DNA from 3 places in the Rhizobium aouanii genome. Region 2 is predicted to be linked to each of the others. Evidence: riboswitches for the same ligand, from Rfam matches in the RefSeq annotation. Region 2 holds a riboswitch; each other region holds the start of a gene.
The links. A riboswitch is a leader RNA that binds a small molecule or an ion and turns the genes downstream of it on or off. The one in region 2 is predicted to bind cobalamin.
Positions count from the first base shown of each region.

Region 1 (6,864 bases), on a different contig from region 2:
CGGATCATGTCGGCCGTATTGGTGAGTTTGGCGCGGCTCGACCAGTACATCGGCAGGTAGAAGCCGGAATAGAACAGGAAGCTTTCGAGGAAGACGCTCGCAACCTTCTTCTTCAACGGATCGCCGGAGCGATACTGCTCCATGATCAGCGCCGATTTCCGCTGCAGGAATTCGTTCTCCTCCGACCAGCGATAGGCATCGTCGACATGGGGCGTCGAGCACAGCGTCGAGAAGATCGAGGAATAGGAGCGTGCATGCACCGCCTCCATGAAGGAGATGTTGGAAAGCACCGCCTCCTCATGCGGCGTTACCGCATCCTCCATCAGCTTGACGGAACCGACGCCGTTCTGGATCGTGTCGAGCAGCGTCAATCCGGTGAATACACGGATGGTCAGTTGCTGCTCGGTTGGCGTCAGCGTCGCCCAGGAGGGAATGTCGTTCGAAAGCGGCACCTTTTCCGGCAGCCAGAAATTGCCGGTGAGCCGATTCCAGACTTCAAGATCCTTCTCGTCCTCGATGCGGTTCCAGTTGACGGCGCGCACGCGGCTGACCGGCTTCAATTGCATGTTCATTGTGTTCCCTCTTGAGAAATGTGTCCGGATTTGCCCCTCATCCGCCTGCCGGCACCTTCTCCCCGCCAGCGGGGCGAAGGGGATATGCCGCACCCTTTTCCGTCTTTTATTGCCGGTTCGTGTGGCAAGTCCCCTCTCCCCGTCAGAACGGGGAGAGGGTTAGGGTGAGGGGCAAATGCTCCGGAGCGAAACAGCAACTCACAGCGTACAAGACACGCAGCCCTGCACCTCGGTGCCGGACAGCGCCATCTGGCGAAGGCGGATGTAGTAGATCGTCTTGATGCCCTTCTTCCAGGCATGGATCTGCGCCTTGTTGATGTCGCGCGTCGTTGCCGTGTCGCGGAAGAACAAGGTCAGCGACAGGCCCTGGTCGACATGTTGGGTCGCCGCCGCATAGGTGTCGATGATCTTTCCCGGCCCGATTTCGTAGGCATCCTGATAATAATCGAGATTGTCGTTGGTCATGAACGGCGCCGGATAGTAGACGCGACCGATCTTGCCTTCCTTGCGGATCTCGATCTTCGAGACGATCGGATGGATCGAGGAGGTCGAGTGGTTGATATAGGAGATCGAGCCTGTCGGCGGCACCGCCTGCAGATTCTGGTTATAGAGACCGGAGGCCATCACCGCCTTCTTCAACGCGGCCCAGTCTTCCTGCCTCGGAATGTGAATGCCCGACGTCTCGAACAGCGTCTTCACCTTTTCCGTCGCCGGCTCCCAGAGCCGATCGGTATATTTTTCGAAATATTCGCCGGAGGCATATTTCGAGTTCTCGAAGCCCTTGAAGCTCTGGCCCCGCTCGACCGCCAGCAGGTTCGAGGCGCGTATCGCGTGGTAGGTCACCGTATAGAAATAGATATTGGTGAAATCGACGCCTTCCTCGGAGCCGTAGAAGATGCGTTCACGGGCGAGATAACCGTGCAGGTTCATCTGGCCGAGGCCGATCGCATGGCTCTCGTCATTGCCCTTCTCGATCGAGGGAACCGATGAAATGTGGCTCATGTCGGAAACGGCCGTCAACGCCCGGATCGAGGTCTCGATCGTCTTGCCGAAATCGGCCGAATCCATTGCCGCGGCGATATTCAGCGAGCCGAGATTGCAGGAAATATCCTTGCCGAGATGTTTGTAGGAGAGGTCGTCATGATATTCGCTGGCCTCGCTCACCTGAAGGATTTCCGAGCAGAGATTGCTCATCGAGATGCGCCCGGCGATCGGGTTCGCGCGGTTCACCGTGTCCTCGAACATGATGTAGGGGTAGCCGCTCTCGAACTGGATTTCGGCAAGCACCTGGAAGAATTCGCGCGCCTTGATCTTGCTCTTGGAGATGCGGGCGTCATCAGCCATTTCGCGATACTTTTCCGTCACCGAAATCTCGGTGAAGGGCACGCCATAGACGCGCTCCACATCATAGGGCGAGAACAGGTACATGTCCTCGTTGTTCCTCGCGAGCTCGAAGGTGATATCGGGTACGACGACGCCGAGCGACAGCGTCTTGATGCGGATCTTCTCGTCGGCATTTTCGCGCTTGGTGTCGAGGAAGCGCATGATATCGGGATGATGGGCATTGAGATAGACCGCACCCGCCCCCTGCCGCGCGCCGAGCTGGTTGGCGTAGGAGAAGCTGTCTTCGAGCAGCTTCATGACAGGGATGATGCCCGAAGACTGGTTCTCGATATGCTTGATCGGCGCGCCCGCCTCGCGGATATTCGTCAGCGACAGCGCCACGCCGCCGCCCCGCTTTGACAATTGCAATGCCGAATTGATCGACCGGCCGATCGATTCCATATTGTCCTCGACACGCAGCAGGAAGCAGGAAACCAGTTCGCCCCGCTGCTTCTTGCCGGCATTGAGGAAGGTCGGCGTTGCCGGCTGGAAGCGGCCGGAAATGATCTCGTCGACCATGTCGCGGGCAAGGCCCTCGTCGCCGCGCGCCAAGGCCAGCGCCACCATGCAGATACGATCCTCATAGCGCTCGAGATAGCGCTTTCCGTCGAAGGTCTTCAGCGTATAGCTGGTGTAGTATTTGAAGGCGCCGAGGAAGGTAGGGAAACGAAATTTCTTTGCATAGGCCTGGTCGAACAGGTCGCGCACAAAATTGAAGGAATACTGGTCGAGAACCTCTTGCTCGTAATAGCCCTCGGTCACGAGGTAATCGAGCTTTTCCCGGAGATTGTGAAAGAACACCGTATTCTGGTTCACATGCTGCAGGAAATACTGCTTAGCCGCCAAACGATCCTTTTCGAGCTGAATCCGCCCCTGATCATCATAGAGGTTCAGCATCGCGTTCAGCGCGTGGTAGTCGAGCGTTTCCGCTGCTTTCAAAGGGCGTTCAAGAATTCCCGTGTCCAAAACCGTTCCATTCCGTGTTTGACGTTGGCGACATCCGCTTCTGTGCCCAGCAGTTCGAACCTGTAGAGGTAAGGCACCTGGCACTTCCTTGAGATCACGTCGCCGGCGAGCCCGTATGTTTCGCCGAAATTGCTGTTGCCCGCGGCAATCACGCCGCGGATGTGTCCTCGATTTTCCGTATCGTTGAGGAAACGGATCACCTGCTTGGGAACGGCACCCTTGCCGCCGTCGCCGCTATAGGTCGGCACAACAAGCACGAAGGGTTCGCGGATATCGAACGCGTCTGCGCCACTTGGCGGAATGCGTGCCGCGCGCAGTCCGAGCTTGGCGACGAACCGATGGGTGTTCTCGGATCGGCTGGAATAATAGACGATCAGACCCATCGCCTTTCCTCAGGAAAGTGCGCTGATCATGTCGGGGCGGAAACCGGCCCAATGCTGCTCGCCGGCGATGACGACAGGCGCCTGCATGTAGCCGAGGCTGCGGACGCGATCGAGCGCTTCGGCATCCTCAGAGATATCGACGATGTCATAGTCGACGCCCAGGCGGTCGAGGGCGCGGTAGGTGGCAGTGCATTGGACGCAGGCAGGTTTGCTGTAGACGGTGATGGTCATGATATTCCTCGTAACGACGCGATTGGGACGCAGGACATCGATCGGAAATCTCTCGATATCCGTCGAAACCACTCTGTATTTTGCAGCGATGCGGCTCGTTCAGCCGCTGGGCGTGATCCGCCCTCTCCTTGGTGCGGGTGGCGGCCTGAACTGAGATACTGACATGACTTCACCCCGAAGTGGCTCAATGCGAAGGTTTCGGGGGCGGAGGTTCGGGCCAGCGAAACGCGATGCGGAGATTCCCCGCAGCCATGCAACGCGACCGTCCGGACACCCCGCCCGTGGACGTTTCGTTCGAGGCAGGTCTCCTGGCTCACGGGTCAAAGCGCCTGCCCAGCCTTCCCGGAGCATCATGCTCCAGTGACCTGAAATCGGACAGTTGCTCGCCGCTTACAGTTGCGGGGGCAGCTCCGGCATTGCCGCACCATGATGGCGAAACGCACCGAATTCCCGTCTTAGCCGCCGATCCTCACGAATCGACGGAACCTCGAACACTAGATATGGTACTCGAATCGCTGATGACGTCAACAAGTTGTTATGGCGTCGCAGCAATGGCGGCAACGAATCGCCGCGCCTGTGTATGATGTGGATAATGAAGCGTTAACGGGAAAGCGCTGTGGAGAACCCATCATAAAAGAGCCGGCAGAAGCCGGCTCCCCAAACGATATTCATATTTTTATTCGGAGCAGCCTGAGCGCATTGATCGTCACCAGCACGGTGGCGCCGGTATCGGCGAGGATCGCCGGCCAGAGACCGGTGATGCCGGCGATTGTCGTCACCAGAAACACCGCCTTCAGCCCGAGTGCGATGGTGATATTCTGCAGGATGTTGCGCATCGTGCGTTTGGAAAGTTCGATCATCCGCGCCACGTCGCCGACGCGTCCGTGCAGCACGGCGGCATCCGCCGTCTCCAGCGCCACGTCGGTGCCGCCGCCCATGGCGATACCGGTATCGGCCGCTGCCAGCGCCGGAGCGTCGTTGATGCCGTCGCCGACCTTGGCGACGACGAAGCCCTGGCGCTTCAATTCGCCGACGACCCGCTGCTTGTCCTCAGGCATCATCTCGCCGCGCCAGTCGATGCCGAGCATGCCGGCAACGGCTGCTGCCGTCCGCTTGTTGTCGCCGGTCAGCATCATCGCCTTGATGCCGGCTGATTTGAGGGCAGCGAGCCCGGCCTCGGCATCCTCGCGCGGCTCGTCGCGCATGGCGATAAGGCCGGCCGCAACACCGTTGACGAGCAGCACCGACACGCTCTTGCCCTCGTCGTTCAGCGCCGCGACGCGGGCGTCCTGTTCCGCACTGAGCGCCCCGCGCTCTCGGGCGGCGGGCGGCGACAGCAGGTCCAGCGTCTCACCGCCGACTTTGCCGGTGACGCCCTTGCCCGGCAGCGCTTCCAGCTCGAAGGCCGGCGGCACGGGAACGCCGTCCGCCTTGGCGCGGTTGAGGATCGCCAGCGCCAGCGGGTGGCTGGAGCCCTGCTCCAGCACCGCCGCACGCGACAGCACCTGCGACTCGCTCAGGCCAAAAGAAATGATGTCAGTTACCTGAGGCTTGCCTTCCGTCAGCGTGCCTGTCTTGTCGAAGGCGACCATCGTCACCTTGCCGAGCGTTTCCAGCACAGCGCCGCCCTTCATCAACAGCCCGCGCCGCGCACCCGATGAAAGCGAAGCGGCGATTGCCGCCGGCGTCGAAATGACAAGTGCGCAGGGGCAGCCGATCAAAAGAATGGCAAGGCCCTTATAGACCCATTCGCCCCATAGCCCAGCGAACAGCAGCGGCGGAACGACCGCGACGAGTGCTGCGACCACGACCACGCCGGGCGTGTAATAGCGCGAAAACCGATCGATGAAGCGTTCTGTCGGCGCTTTGGATTCCTGCGCCTCCTCCACCAGCTTGACGACACGGGCGATGGTATTGTCGGCCGCAGCCGCGGTGACGCGAACCCTGAGCATCGCATCGCCGTTCACCGTGCCGGCAAAGACGATGGCATCGACGCCCTTTCGCACCGGCGTGCTTTCGCCCGTCACCGGCGCCTCGTCGATGGCGCTCTCGCCTGAGATGATGATGCCGTCCGCCGAGATGCGGTCGCCGGAACGAACCATGATGATCGCCCCGACGGCGAGGCTTTCTGCCGGCACTTCCCGCGTTTGCCCATTGTCTTCGAGCAGCGCATTCTTCGGCACCAGACCCGTCAGCGACTGGATGCTTTCGCGCGCCTTGCCCGCCGCCACCCCTTCCAGCAGCTCGCCGACGAGGAACAGGAACACGACGGTCGCCGCCTCCTCGCCGGCATTGATGATGACGGCGCCGACGGCGGCGATCGTCATCAGCATCTCGATCGAAAACGGTGTTCCAGAGAAGGCAGCCATGACGGCGCGCCGAGCGATCGGCACCAGCCCGATCAGCATGGCGACGATGAAGGCATAGGATGCGATCGCCGGCACCAGATGGCCGACGATATAGGCGGCAACGAGTGCCGCACCCGAAAGGATAGTCAGCCGGCCCTTCCTGCTCTTCCACCAGGGACCGGCCATCGCCGCATGGTCGTGCCCGTGCAGCCCTTCGATTTCCTCGCCATGATCGTGAGGATGGTCGTGATCATGGCCCGCGTGATCGCGGTGATCATGTCCATGGTCGTGACGATGCTGCGAGCCCTGGGTATGCGCAGGCGCAGCGTTTCCGGCAAGCGGCGCGACGGAATAGCCGAGCCCGGTCACCTTCTTCTCGATCGCCTTGAGATCACTGCTGCCATCGTGGCGGACGGTCATCGTGCCCGCCATCACCGAAACGGAAACATCGGCGACACCCGTCAAGCGTCTGACCGCCGTATCGATCTTGGTTGCGCAGGAGGCGCAATCCATGCCGCCAACCCGGTATCGTGTCTCGCTCTCAGCCATGATCCGCTTCCTTGTCAAATAGAAGCATCCCTCCTACATCCTCTAGCGACTAGAGGTGCAAGAGGAAAATCATGAAAAAGATCACCATTGGTGAAGCTGCCCGCCAGAGCGGCGTCAAGGTGCCGACGGTGCGTTATTATGAAAGCATCGGCCTGCTCGCGGCCCCGAGCCGCAGCGAGGGCAACCAGCGCTCCTTCGAGCCTGCCGATATCAGCCGTCTCGCCTTCATCCGCCATGCCCGTGAACTCGGCTTCGAGATCGACGCGATCCGCACGCTGCTCACTCTGCAGGACGATCCGCACCAGTCCTGCGCCTCGGCCGACGCCATCGCCAAGGCCCGCCTCATCGAGGTCGAGCAGCGCATCCGCAGCCTGATGGCGCTGAAGGCCGAGCTGGAAATCATGGTGGAAGGGTGCGGCCACGGCCGCGTCG
Region 1 is NZ_JBAMYD010000037.1:5,103-11,966, forward strand. It holds gene nrdF (class 1b ribonucleoside-diphosphate reductase subunit beta) at 1-572, opposite strand, end outside; gene nrdE (class 1b ribonucleoside-diphosphate reductase subunit alpha) at 771-2,921, opposite strand; gene nrdI (class Ib ribonucleoside-diphosphate reductase assembly flavoprotein NrdI) at 2,891-3,304, opposite strand; gene nrdH (glutaredoxin-like protein NrdH) at 3,314-3,535, opposite strand; cobalamin riboswitch at 3,817-4,040, opposite strand; gene V8P77_RS34360 (heavy metal translocating P-type ATPase) at 4,204-6,432, opposite strand; gene V8P77_RS34365 (MerR family transcriptional regulator) at 6,504-6,864, shown strand, end outside.
Region 1: another riboswitch for cobalamin. It lies ahead of nrdH (glutaredoxin-like protein NrdH); the one in region 2 lies ahead of cobU (bifunctional adenosylcobinamide kinase/adenosylcobinamide-phosphate guanylyltransferase).

Region 2 (6,864 bases):
AGCATATTGGATAGATTTTCACTGGCAGGTCAGGTGGCGCTGGTGACCGGTGGCGGCCGTGGTCTGGGCTTCGAGATGGCGCGCGCCCTTGCCGAGGCCGGTGCGCATGTCATCGTCAACGGACGCACGGCAGCGACGTTGGAAGGCGCCGTCAGGACCATCCGTGCCGCGGGCGGCACGGCGGAGGCCGCCGCATTCGACATCGCCGACCGCGGGGCCCAGCGTGCTGCGATGGCCGATATCGACAAGATCCATGGCCGTCTCGATATTTTGATCAACAATGTCGGCGCCCGAGACAGGCGGCCTCTGGCCGAATTCGACGATGAAGCGATCATCGAGCTGCTGCGCACCGACCTGGCGGCGGCGATGACGCTTTCGCGTGACGCTGCCGTGCTGATGAAGCGACGCAATCACGGCCGGCTGATCGCGGTGACCTCGATCAGCGGCCATGTCGTCATGCCCGGCGACTGCGTCTATCCGGCAGCCAAGCAGGGCCTGACTGGGCTGATGCGCGGCATGGCGGTCGAATTCGGCCCGCATGGGATCACCAGCAACGCAATTGCGCCCGGCTGGTTTGCCACCGAGACGAACGCGGCGATGGCTGCGAACGAGGAATTGATGCCCTTCGTGCGCCAGCGCATCCCGGTCCAGCGCTGGGGACGGCCGGACGAGATCGCCGGCGCGGCGCTGTTTCTTGCAAGCGCCGCCGCTTCCTTCGTCAACGGCCACGTGCTGACGGTGGACGGCGGCATGACAGTCAGGATGTGAGAACTTCGCAGGCGCTGCGGAAGCGTCTTTCATTTCTGCGGCACTCCACTGCTTCTCGTCGGCAGGCGAATGACGGCAACGGCAGGTATCATTTGCTCTCAGCCTGCCTTGTAGTTGTCGTTGCCGGAGTCCATGGCTAGAAATATCTGCCTGACTCGACTATTGGTTGATGTGGCAACGCCCCGGTTGGTCATCGCCGTCCATTTGCCCGATTTCCGACCATAAACAGCGTTGGTCATTTGGAGGTCCGGAAATTAACAATCATATTCAGTGGCTTATAGAACATGGAATCACAGCTGAGCATATTGGCGAGCTGATAGCCGGACTGTGCGATCGGCTGATTGCGGATGGCTTTCCGATCTGGCGGGGAAGCATCTCAATGCCGTCTATTCATCCCATGTATGGCGGCGTCTCGGCCAATTTCGTGCGTGGCGGTGCGACCACGATCGAGAATGCCGAATATGGCAGTGCGGCAGTGCTGAATTTCGAGAAGACCCCGATCTATTTTCTTTTGGGCCGCGGCGAAACGTCAGGTCGATGGAACATCGCCAAGGGTGAGGGTGTCGATGACTACCCGCAGCTTGCAGAATTCGCGCATGGCGGCGGCACGGATCACCTGGTCAGCCTGCTGGAGTTCCCGAAGGAGGCTGCGCTGCGCGGGGTCAGTCTGTCTCTCACAAGCGACAGGCCGGGCGGATTTTCTGACGACCAATTGGCGATCGTCGCGAAGCTCTTCCCGGCGCTGGGGCTGGCTTGCTACCGCATCGCGGCATCGAAAACCGCTGCGGATATCCTCGCCGTCTATACGGGCGCCAAAACAAGCGCACGCATCCTTGCAGGCGAGATCCAGAGGGGAAAGGGTGGCTCCATCAATGCTGCGATCCTGCTTGCGGATCTCAGGAATTTCACGGCGTTGACCGAAGTCTATCAGCCAGGCGAAATCGCCGGGTTTCTGGACGAGCATTTCGAGCTGATCGGCCGGCATGTCGAGGAGAATTCCGGCGAGATCCTCAAGTTCATGGGCGACAGCGTGCTGGCGATCTTTCCGACCGATGCCGAAGACCCGCAAAAAGCCTGCATGGCCGCACTGGCTTCGGCAAGGAATATTCTGGAAGCCAACAAGGTGCTGAACGGTCAGCGGAGGAGCGATGGAGGTCCTGACATCGGCGTCGATGTCGTGCTGCATCTCGGCGAGGTGTTCTATGGAAATATCGGCGCGCGCGGCAGGCTCGATTTCACGGTGATCGGCAGCGCCGTCAACGAGGCCTCGCGGCTCGAAAAACTCTGCGGCACGCTCGGGCACCATCTGCTGATGTCGGAGAGTTTCGCGACCACCTGCGCGGTGGCCTGCGAGTATCTGGGTTCGTTTGAATTGCGCGGGGTTTCGAAGCGGGCCGACGTGTTCAAACTCGCCGACGCCGTATCCTGAAGTGTCGATCCGGTCGGCGCGGCGACGCTCAGATCTCGCCTGACACTTCACGGCGGCGGCGGTCGAGTTCTTCGCTGTAGCGGCGCAGCGTATAGCTTTCGCTGAGCTGGCCGATCACCTTGCGTTCGATCAGGTTGTTGACGACGGCGAGCGCTTCGCTTTCGCTCTTGTCGAAGATCGCCGCCGCCTGCCTGGCATTCATCTGCGGCTGCAGGAAATCGTTTCGGTAGTGGATGAAATCGGCAAGCGTCTTACCCTCGTCCTGCGCATCGGTCGGGTTGGCGTAGATCTCCGGCACCAGCACGAGGCCCGCATATTTGTCGCTCTCTTCGACAAGGATGACGCGCTGGGCGGAGCCGATCGGAAAGGCCTTCTTGAATTCCTCCAGCGAGATGCCCGCCCTTGCGGTCTTGACGTCGGCGCGCATCAGCTTGTCGACCGTCAGGTTGCGGATCCAGCCGACATCGTGGGCGCTGCGGATGCTTTCGCCGCGGAGATGAAAACGCCACGTGGCGAAGGAGTAGCCGAAGGTCGATCGCACGACCAGCGAGGAGGTGATGACGGCAGCGAGCACCAGTGCGGTGATCGGAAAATCGCCGGTGATTTCGAGCGCCAGGAACGTCATGGTCAGCGGTCCGCCGATGACGGCGACGGCAAGCGAACTCATGCCGACCACGGCATAGATGACGGGCGTCAGCGTCGCATCGGCGAAATAGGGGCCGCAATAGGCAAAGAGCTTGCCGAGCAGTGCGCCCATGAACAGCGAGGCGAAGAACAGACCGCCCCTGAAGCCGGAGCCGATCGAGATCGCCGAGGCGAAGGATTTCAACAAGAAGAGGCCGATCAGCGTCGGGATCGCCACGTCATGGGAAAGGTTGAGATGCAGCGCGCCGTGGCCGGCTGAGAGCACCTGCGGCGAGATCATCGCCAACAGCCCGACGATGATGCCGCCGAGTGCCGGGCGGAAGGGTGGGGCGATCGAACTCTTGCGCGCGAGCTCCTCGATGAAGGCGACGCCCTGCATGATCAGGATGCCGATGCCGGCGCAAAAGACGCCGAGCAGCAGGGCAGGAATATAGTCGGCCGGCGCGACCGAGCCGAAGCTGCCGATATCGATGGTGAAATCGCTGCCGGCGAGCAGTCTTGCGACCAAGGTGGAGACAAGGGCGGAGACGACGACAGGGGTCAGCGAGACGATCGTATAGGTGCCGATGATCAGCTCGAAAGCATAGAAGGCGCCGGTCAGCGGCGCGTTGAAGGCGGCGGCGATAGCGCCTGCCGCGCCGCAGCCAACGAGGGTGCGCAGGTCCGAGCGGCGAAGCTGCAGCTTCAGGCCGAATTTCGAGGCGAGCCCGGCGGCAAGCTGGGTATAGCCGGCCTCCAGGCCGACGGAGGCGCCGAAACCATTGGAGATCAGGTTCTGCACGGCAACGATGATGCTGTCGGTCAGTGACAGGCGGCCGCCATGCAGCGCATTGGCCTCGATCGGGTCGACCATCGGCTTCTTGCGCCGTTTCGCCAGCACGAAAAGCAGCAGACCGAGCAGGGCTCCGCCGATAACCGGGGCGGTGAGCAGGAGCAGCTTGTTCTCAATCTCGGAGGAGCTCAACCGTTCGCTGTCGGCGATGCCGAAGACCAGCTGATGCAGCTCGTTGGAGACGTAGCTCATGCCGGTGACGGCGAGACCGGAGATGATGCCGACGACGGCGCCCGCCAGCGACAGGCCGACCTCGCTACGCCGGGTCAGCGCCCGCAGGCGTCCCGGATCGAAGAAAACACGCAGCGCGCGGAAACGGCGCCGATCCAATTTCATAAGCATGGCTAGACAACTAGGCGGGGAGAGGCCCGGTCAAGGGCAGAGATGGTCGCGCAGTCCGCTTGCGATGCAATTGCGGCGAAAAGCCGGCGGTTGGAATAAATTTCGATGACGTAAGTCTCTGATAAATGACGATATTCTAGGTAGGGTAAGTCGTGTTTGGGTAGCCACGCCTCGGAACTGGCGATCAGGCGGCCGCGAAGGCCGGTTGACTTCATCCCTGCGCTTGCCTAACCATCCCGATAACGGATGGTCGACTGACCATCCTGACATAACGGATGGTTCCGGATCGGTGTTGCGCCCTTCCGGATGAAAAGGGAATGTGGCGGGGCGGACCCAAGCCGGGCGCCTTCATCACAGCCGACCCCGCGACTGTAGAGCGGTCAGGGTCTTCCATCCGGTATCAAGCCCTTCCGGCTGACGGCTTGCAATAATGCAAGCGGGCGGGATGGGCGACATGCCGGAAAAGCCACTGGATATGCATGGTGATCAACCGGGGTCGGACGCCTCTCAAGTCTACGAATCGTCCACCTTTTCACCGATGCAGCCGGGAAGGCGAGGATGATCCGCTGGCACGATCAGGGCGACCGGTTTCCGGTCAGCCCCGATCGCGGCCGATAACCGCGAGCCAGGAGACCTGCCATGCGTGCCGGGCGAGAAGCCCACACCTGGGTATTATGCCCGTTGCCAGCACGGAGGTTGTCTTGGCTGAACGATTGAATTCGGCGTGGCCTGGTGCGGCGCGCGCGACGCTTCCAAGCAGCGCTGCAAGAGGAGTGCTTTCGGCCGCTTATGTCGAATGCTGGGTACCCCCCTCTGTCCTGCCGGACATCTCCCCTACAAGGAGGGAGATCGGCAAGCAGCACGACCGTCGTCCTACATCAATTGTTTGGAGAAAAGCTCTCGGCGATTCAATCTCCCCCCTTAGGGGGGAGATGTCCGGCAGGACAGACGGGGGCGTCACACCCTCAGTAGCCGAGAATGGTGCACGCGGAACAAGCCACGGCTACGCACTTTCTCTGAGGGGCGTTTGAGTATGACCGCCACCTTCGTCCTCGGCGGCGCACGTTCCGGCAAATCCCGCTTCGCCGAAGACCTCGTGACGGCGACCGGTCTCGATCGCCACTACCTTGCCACCGGACGGGCATGGGACGAGGAGATGCAGGTGCGCATCACCCAACACAAGACCGATCGCGGCCCATCCTGGACGACGCATGAAGAGCCGCTCGATCTCGTCGGCAAACTTACCGTCATCGACGGCGAGGGGCGCATCGTGTTGATCGACTGCCTGACGCTCTGGGTCACCAATCTGATGATGGAGGAGCGGAACGTGGCGACGGAATTTGCCGCCCTTGCCGATTTCCTTCCCGCCGCGAAAGCGCGGCTCGTTTTCGTTTCCAACGAGGTCGGTCTCGGCATCGTGCCCGACAATCGCATGGCGCGGGATTTTCGCGATCATGCCGGCCGCTTGCACCAGTCGATCGCGGCGATGGCCGCCGAAGTTTATTTCATCGCGGCAGGCCTGCCGCTGAAAATGAAGGGTTAAGTCCATGAACCAGCAGAAGATTCCCGCAACCGTCATCACCGGCTTCCTTGGCGCCGGCAAGACGACGATGATCCGCAATCTGCTCACCAATGCCGGCGGCAAGAAGATTGCGCTGATCATCAACGAATTCGGCGATCTCGGCGTCGATGGCGACGTGCTGAAGGGCTGCGGTGCGGAGAATTGCACCGAGGACGACATCATCGAGCTCACCAATGGCTGCATCTGCTGCACCGTTGCGGACGATTTCATTCCGACGATGACGAAGCTGCTCGAGCGCGAACAGCGGCCCGACCATATCGTCATCGAGACCTCGGGCCTTGCTTTGCCGCAGCCGCTGGTCGCCGCCTTCAACTGGCCCGACATTCGCACCCAGGTGACCGTCGACGGCGTCATCACGGTGGTCGACAGCGCCGCTGTTGCCGCCGGCCGTTTTGCTGACGACCATGATGCCGTCGATGCGCGCCGCGCCGAGGATGAGGCGCTCGACCACGAGAGCCCGATCGAGGAGTTGTTCGAGGATCAGCTGACCTGCGCCGACCTCATCGTGCTCAACAAGACTGACCTGATCGACGCTGCCGGCCTCATCAGGGTGCGCGACGAGGTCGCCTCCCGCACGGTGCGCAAGCCCGTGATGATCGAGGCGCGGAATGGCGAGGTGTCGGCCGGCATCCTGCTCGGCCTCGGCATCGGCACGGAGGACGATATCGCCAATCGCAAGTCGCGCCACGAGCTGGAGCATGAGGACGGTGCGCCGCACGACCACGATGAATTCGACAGCTTCGTCGTCGAGCTCGGCCCGATCGCCGATCCCGCCGGCTTTGTCGAAGGGCTGAAGGGCATCATATCAGCCCATGACGTGCTGCGGCTCAAGGGTTTCGTGGATGTCTCAGGTAAGCCGATGCGCCTGCAGCTCCAGGCCGTCGGCAGCCGCATCGACCATTATTTCGACCGCGCCTGGACGCCAAGCGAAAAACGCGCCACGCGCCTTGTCGTCATCGGCCTGCACGAAATGGATCAGGACGCGGTGAGGGCGGCGATCGAAGCGCTGGCGTAACCCGATGCATCTGCTTCTGGCCCAGCAGGGAACGATCAGCGACGGCGAGGAGGCAATCGACCTCGGGCAGACGCCGGGCGATATCCTGTTCCTGTCGGCGGCCGACAGCGAGCTTGCCGCGATTGCAGCCGCTCATCGCGAGTGCGGGGCGGCACCTTCGCTGAGGCTCGCCAGCCTGATGAGTCTCAAGCATCCGATGTCGGTCGACACCTATATCGAGCGCACGGCGCGGCATGCGAAGCTGATCATCG
Region 2 is NZ_JBAMYD010000008.1:146,352-153,215, reverse strand. It holds gene V8P77_RS15890 (SDR family oxidoreductase) at 1-768, shown strand, start outside; gene V8P77_RS15885 (adenylate/guanylate cyclase domain-containing protein) at 938-2,197, shown strand; gene V8P77_RS15880 (chloride channel protein) at 2,226-4,016, opposite strand; cobalamin riboswitch at 4,276-4,672, shown strand; gene cobU (bifunctional adenosylcobinamide kinase/adenosylcobinamide-phosphate guanylyltransferase) at 5,050-5,559, shown strand; gene cobW (cobalamin biosynthesis protein CobW) at 5,564-6,613, shown strand; gene cobN (cobaltochelatase subunit CobN) at 6,618-6,864, shown strand, end outside.

Region 3 (6,864 bases), on a different contig from region 2:
GCTGCCCGCAACTCAACGAAAAAGTCTCTGAAGCCGTCCCGGCACATCTCCTGATGTCACACTTATCAGGCACTCCGTATCGACAGGCGCCCTTTATCCGCGAGCGCATCCGCGCGTTCGTTGCCGGCAATGCCGGAATGGCCTTTGCACCAGGCAATGGTCATGAGCGCATTCTGGGATAGCTGAAGATCGACCGCTTTCCAGAGTTCCGCATTGGCGATCGTTCGCCTTCGGGCATTCCCATTCGGGCTGCTTTTCTTCCAGCCGTTGTTCTTCCAGATATGTCGCCAGCTGTTGCAGCCTTTGATGGCGTAGACGGAATCGGACCAGATGGTCGCTGGCTCGCCGCTTGCTTCGCTGTTGATCCAGATTGCCGCCTTGAGGACGGCGGTCAATTCCATCGAATTATTGGCGGACTCTTCGGCGCCACCGAAGCCGGACGCGATTTCCGCCGCATCGCGATAAACGACGAATGCCCAGCCTCCGTGCCCGGAACCGGGTTCATAACAACCGTCCACGAAGACGTGGAAGCCGTGTTGGGTTTCCGGCAGCCCGACTGTCGTTGCGGGGGAGCTGAGTTCGTTAGCAATACCTGTCATATTCGACGTCCGGATATGAGTACGTTCCCCAAGCGATCAGGAGATTGGAGTGGAGCGCTTGGCCTCGTTGATTACCATCGGCAGCCTCTTCATAATCGAACACTCGGTCTCCGGCGGTCCGCTGGATAAAATCGCGAAAATACGCTAGGAATTTATCCCAGCTTATTAAGAGAAATACCCTAAGAGAACTGGCGGCGATCAACGCCGCAATCGACCGATCGATTCTTTGCTCATTCCGGGACGACGCCGTGAAACGCCGAAACCTGTCTCTTGCCCTTCTCCTTGCCTTTGCGGCGCCTGCCGCCGCGCAAAGCAGCGCCGTCTGTGAGGACCTGCGCGGTCGCCTTGCCGACCTGCCGCGATCGATCGGCAATGGCAACGGCCCGGAAGCGCGCCAATATTCCAGCGCCATGGCCGAACAGAACCTCGAGCTGCGCAAGGTTCGCAACGAGCTGCGCAGCAATGACTGCACCTCGGGCAGCATGGTCGTGATCGGTGGGGAGAATGCCGATTATTGCGCCGAGCTCTCGCAGTCCGAAGCCCGCATGATCGACAATATTCGCTATCTCCAGGACCGCCGCAACGAACTGGCAGGTCAGAACGGCGCCGCTGACGCGCGCCGTGAACTGATCGCCGCTCTCGACCGCAATGGCTGCAACAGCGAAAACTTCTATGCCCCGAGCGATCGCAGCGCCGCCGACCCCGCCCCTAGCGTCGAGGAACAGGCGATGCGCACCGATACCTTCATTCCGCTCGGCGGCGGTGAAGAGGTTGATCCGCGTTACGGCCTGCCGCGGGCCGAGATGCTCTCGCCGGTCAGCACCATGTGCGTGCGCAGCTGCGACGGCGGCTTCTTCCCGATCAGCTCGAACGCCACATCGGTCGATTTCGGCCGCGACGCCCAAACCTGCGCCAAGATGTGCCCGGGCATCGAGACCGAACTGTTCTATCGTGACGTGACAAGCACCGAAGCCTCGAACATGATCTCGGTCGCAACGGGCACGCCCTACAGCGCCATGAAGAACGCCTTTGCCTACAAGAACCGCACGCCCGGGGAAAAGTCCGCCTGCGCCTGCAATCTCACCGCCTATTACGAGGAGATGCGCGGCAAGCAGGCGGTGAGCGAACCGCCGCAGCAGGGCTCGATCACCACCATCCGCACCAATCCCCCGGCGAAGGATGCGGCAGCGCAAATCCCACCGCAACCGTCCGTTCCCGAGCGCCCGTATGATCCGACGCAGAACCGCGTCCGTCAGGTCGGCCCGCAATTTCTGGCCGGCGATCAGGGCTCGATCGACCTCGCCAACCCGGCAACGCCGGGCCCGCAGCCGCAACAGCAGCAGTGATTGAAATGGTCAGTAGGTCGTACGGCCGCCGCTCAGATCAAACGTCGATGCGGTCGTGAAGGAGTTCTCTTCGGAGAGCAGCCAGACGACCATGGAAGCGATCTCACCAAGTTCGACAAAACGGTCGCGCGGAATGCGGACGCGCATATATTCGATAAATTCGGGTGTTAGCCCGTCCAATATAGGTGTCTTTGCTGTGGTCGGCGTTACCGCGTTCACGGCGATCCCCGTCTTTGCGAGTTCCTTGCCCAGAGACTTGGTGAAGCCGAGCACACCAGCTTTCGCTGCGCTGTAGGCGGCGATGTTCGGATTTCCTTCCTTGCCCGCAACCGAGGAGATATTCACGATCCGCCCGTAGTCGCGCTTTGACATGACCGGAACGACGTGGCGGCAGCAGTTGAAGGTTCCCGTCAGGCAGACATCGACAACGTCTTTCCACTCGCCGAGATCGTATTCGATTGTGGGCTTGACCGGACCGGTAATCCCGGCGGAATTGACGAGGCCGTCGATACGGCCAAAAATCTCCTCGGTCGCCGCCGCCGCGTTTTTCACTGATTGGGGATCTGCGACGTTGACGCCGAAAGCGACCGTGCCGGATCCGAGAGCGGAAGCGCTGTCGTTTGCCATGTTTTCGTTCAGGTCCCAGATGGCCACCTTGCCGCCGGATTGGATGACGCGCTCTGCAATGGCATAGCCGATGCCGCGCGCACCGCCTGTGATCACGATGATACGTTCCTTCAAGTCGATCATGTTCATTGGGCCGTTATCCTCCGATTGAGCCGCCGAAGCCGAATATCTATTGGAAATTCCGGAATTTCGGCTTCAGCCTATCGATATGGAGGACAGGAATAAAGATATCTCGGCCTCGCACGGCGCCCACGATACCGGCATCGGTTCGCTCACCTTGACCGTCAATGGCGTGACTGTGCGATTGAGGCCATGCCCCACCGCACTGCCCTAGGTGTTCAGTCCCCATCCATCGTGGAAGACCAGTTCCTCGAGCGGTAGCCGCTGCCGCCAGCCTTTGACGGCGAGTTCCGGCTCGTCATAGAGCCGGTCGACGAAACCGGCGCAGAGCCAGGCGACCACCTCGATATGTTGGGGTATGCCGAGAATGTCCTTCAGATCGCCTTCGCGAAAAATGCTGACCCAACCGATGCCCACCCCTTCCGCCCGCGCCGCAAGCCAGAGATTCTGGATGGCGCAGACGGTCGAGTATGAATCCATTCTCGGATTGTGGGTGCGCCCCAGCACCACGCTGCCGCTGCGCGTGGGATCGCAGGTCACGCATATGCCGAGCGGCGCCTCCACGATGCCTTCGAGCTTGAGGGCGCGGTAGGCCTGCTGCCGCTCGCCGGCAAACATCAGCGCCGCCTCCTCGTTGGCGCTCGCGAAGGCATCCCGGACGCGCGCCCGCACAGCGGCACTTTTCACCAGAATGAAATTCCACGGCTGCATGAAGCCGACGGACGGTGCGTGGTGAGCGGCCGTCAGCAGCCGCTGCACAACATCGTCAGGCAAAGGATCGGGTCGAAACTGGCTGCGAACGTCGCGCCGCGTCATGATCGCGTGATAGACGGCCTCGCGTTCGGCCAAGGAAAAACCGGACGCCGCCGAAAGGGCATCCTCGTCAAAGGGTCGCATCGTCAAATCCCCAACAACGCAACCGTCCCGCCGTCCGCGCGGATCGGTCTATCTTGCCAGGCCGGTCTTCTGACTGGGCGTCATCCGTCTGCCGCAGCCTTCCCGGCAAAGGGCCAGTGGCATGATGAAGCGGCAAGCGTCGGCCTTACAGCGTTGGGCACGTTCCGGTCTTGCACCGGATTCCCGATTCTCCCGCCCTGGACGGCGGGCACCTGACGGCGCATCTATTTCAGCAAACCGGCGCGGCGGCAAGCCGCGAACCAGATGGTTGATTCTAGCCGCGCGCGCCAAGCGGTGCCATCTGTCTCTTTTCTTCGGCCGCGTAGGGAACATGGACGCGCGACATACCTCTTCTCCCCGGGGCGAGGCAGATCTCCAGCGGGCGCAATAGCGAAATAACCCGCGTGTGCTCCGGCATCCCATTCTACTTTATGATTTATTCACACATCAAATACACACTGCGTTTGCGCGTTTTGGGTTGCTATCAGGACATGGGCATGAGGGCTCGTGATGTAACCGCCAGCGAGGATGCCCGTATTGAGACGCCGGTCGGGAACATCTCCGACTGAGCCGCAATTCTAGGCTGCCGCGGAATGTTCCAATTTTTGAAAACGATGCCTCTGACAGCCAAGCTGGCGGCGATTATCGTTGCCGTCAACCTCTGCGGCATTTCCGCCTTCGCCACCTATACCTGGATGTACGAAACCCGGGCATTGATCGATGGCGCCAAGGCCAACTGGTCCAAGGATGCGGAGCAGTTTGCCTCTCTGGCCGCGGGCGGCGTGAAGTGGGGCAAGGCGAACGCCGTTCGCGAGGCCTATTCGCTCTACCGCGACGACCCTTCGCTCGATCTCGTGCAGTTTGCCGCATTCAACGCTGAGCCTGCCGCCGTCGACACGTGGACACGCGACGGCATCAACGGCCTGCCCGCACCGGCCGATCTGGTCAAGAGCCTCGGTGCCAAGCCGGAAAAAACGACGATCGATGACGGCGGGATATCCGCCGGCGTGGTCACGATCATAGCGCCGCTCCCGCTCGACAAATCAGGAAAAGCCACCGGCTATATCGTCACGAACTGGTCCGTCGAAAAAATCGCTGCTGAAGTCAGGCAGAAGGTTCTCGTTTCGCTGCTCACGCAGTCGCTGATCACCGCCTTGGCCGTCGTCGCCTTCCTTCTCGCCATGCGCAGCCTTGTTGGCCGGCCCATCAGGATCCTCAGCGAAAGAATCAGCGCATTGCAGAAAGGCGATCTGGCCTCTCCCGTCACCTATAAGGAAAATGGCGACGAGATCGGTTTTCTGGCACGCGCGTTGGAAGTCTTCCGCCACGAGGCAATTGCGAAGGTCGAAAGAGAGCAGGCCGCTGCCGAGCAGAGCGCCTCGCTCGACGCCGAACGGGCGCGCAACGCATTGTTCACGGAAGAGGCCAGCAACACCCAACGGCTGGTCATGACCGCTCTTGCAAATTCATTGGAAAAGCTCGCCGCAGGCGACTTCTCGATACATCTGGCCGATCTTGGTCCGGAATTCGATAAATTGCGGCAGGATTTCAACAACATGGTCCAGGCCGTCGCGGCCGCGCTGACGGAGATCAAGGCCGCCTCCGTAGCGGTTGAAGGCGGCTCCAGCGAGCTGGCCTCCTCCGCAGATCAGCTCGCCAAGCGGACCGAGCAACAGGCGGCATCACTGGAACAGACCGCTGCCGCACTGGATGAGGTGACCACGACGGTCAGAACATCGTCGCAGCGTGCCGAAAATGCCGGGAAGCTGGTCGAGGAGACAAAGCGGAGCGCCCATGTCTCAGCGACGGTGGTGCGCGATGCAATCGGCGCGATGGACCGTATTCAGACCTCATCGAGCCAGATCGGCCGCATCATCGGCGTCATCGATGAAATCGCGTTCCAGACGAACCTGCTGGCGCTGAATGCCGGCGTCGAAGCCGCGCGTGCCGGCGAAGCCGGCAAGGGTTTTGCGGTTGTCGCGCAGGAGGTGCGTGAACTCGCCCAGCGGTCGGCAAATGCGGCGAAGGAAATCAAGAACCTGATCAATGTGTCCGGTCAAGAGGTTGCCGCGGGCGTCGGGCTGGTGAACGAAACCGGCGACGCCCTGCTGAAGATCGAGGAGCAGATCAACCGCATCAGCGATAGTATCGCTTCCATCGTCCAGTCCTATCGCGAACAGGCGACGGGTCTGCAGGAAATCAACGGCGCGATCAACCAGATGGATCAGGCGACGCAGCAAAACGCGGCAATGGTCGAGGAAACCAACGCGGCCTGCCAGGAACTGCTGCAGCAGGGACGCCTTCTGCAGGACTCGGCCGGCAGGTTCGTCGTCGGCGCATCTACCGCCAGCCAGCCCAAACCCGTTCAAGTCGCCCGCCAACCGCGTCCCGAGCCCAGAGTCTTCACGCAGCGGCATGCAGGAAATGCCGCCGTTGCCGCTGCTCCCGGTGCCTGGGAGGAGTTCTGACGTCGTCTGCATCCGATAAGCCGTAGTTCTCAGCAACCTATAATCAGGAAGGAAACACTTATGAAGAAAATCGTGCCCGCATTTCTTTTGGCCTGCACTGCATTTGCCGTGCCCGTGGGCGTATCCATGGCGCAGGATGCCAAGCTTGCCCCGATCTCCGACTACGTGACGAGCGACGTCAAGCCCTGGCTCAACGACCCCGCCATCATCGAGGCTGTCAAAGTGCAGAACGCTGCCAACGCCAATCTCAGCGCAGCCGATGTCGACGCCCTCGACAAGAAGTGGCGTGCCGAAGTCGATGGCTCCGACCACTCGATGATCGACGGCGTGCTCAACAACGCACTGTCGAAATTCCTTCAGGGGAAGAAGGAGGCTTCCGGCGGCAAGATCACGGAAATCTTCGTCATGGATGCTAAGGGGCTGAATGTCGGTCAAAGCGACACCACATCCGACTACTGGCAGGGCGACGAGGGCAAATTCCAGAAGTCCTTCGGCGCCGGCAAGGACGCCGTCTTCGTCGATGAGATCGAAAAGGATGAGTCGACCCAGACGCTGCAGTCGCAGGCAAGTGTGACGATATCAGATGACAAAGGAACGCCAATCGGCGCCATCACCGTCGGTGTGAACGTCGACGCTCTCTGATATTCAGGACCTGCGCCTAGTTCGCAACGCAGTGCCGATGCATAGCGCCCAGAGGTATTGGGCGATGCGCATAAACAAAGACTTGGAGCACGTCGCATGAGTGAGATCGAATGCGACGTGCTTTGTGCCTCCTCGGATGTATCTCCCACAAGGGCGTCAGCTTCT
Region 3 is NZ_JBAMYD010000030.1:8,217-15,080, reverse strand. It holds gene V8P77_RS33065 (ribonuclease H family protein) at 66-599, opposite strand; gene V8P77_RS33060 (DUF2865 domain-containing protein) at 848-1,945, shown strand; gene V8P77_RS33055 (SDR family NAD(P)-dependent oxidoreductase) at 1,955-2,701, opposite strand; gene bluB (5,6-dimethylbenzimidazole synthase) at 2,903-3,589, opposite strand; cobalamin riboswitch at 3,632-3,820, opposite strand; gene V8P77_RS33045 (methyl-accepting chemotaxis protein) at 4,183-6,057, shown strand; gene V8P77_RS33040 (hypothetical protein) at 6,118-6,699, shown strand.
Region 3: another riboswitch for cobalamin. It lies ahead of bluB (5,6-dimethylbenzimidazole synthase); the one in region 2 lies ahead of cobU (bifunctional adenosylcobinamide kinase/adenosylcobinamide-phosphate guanylyltransferase).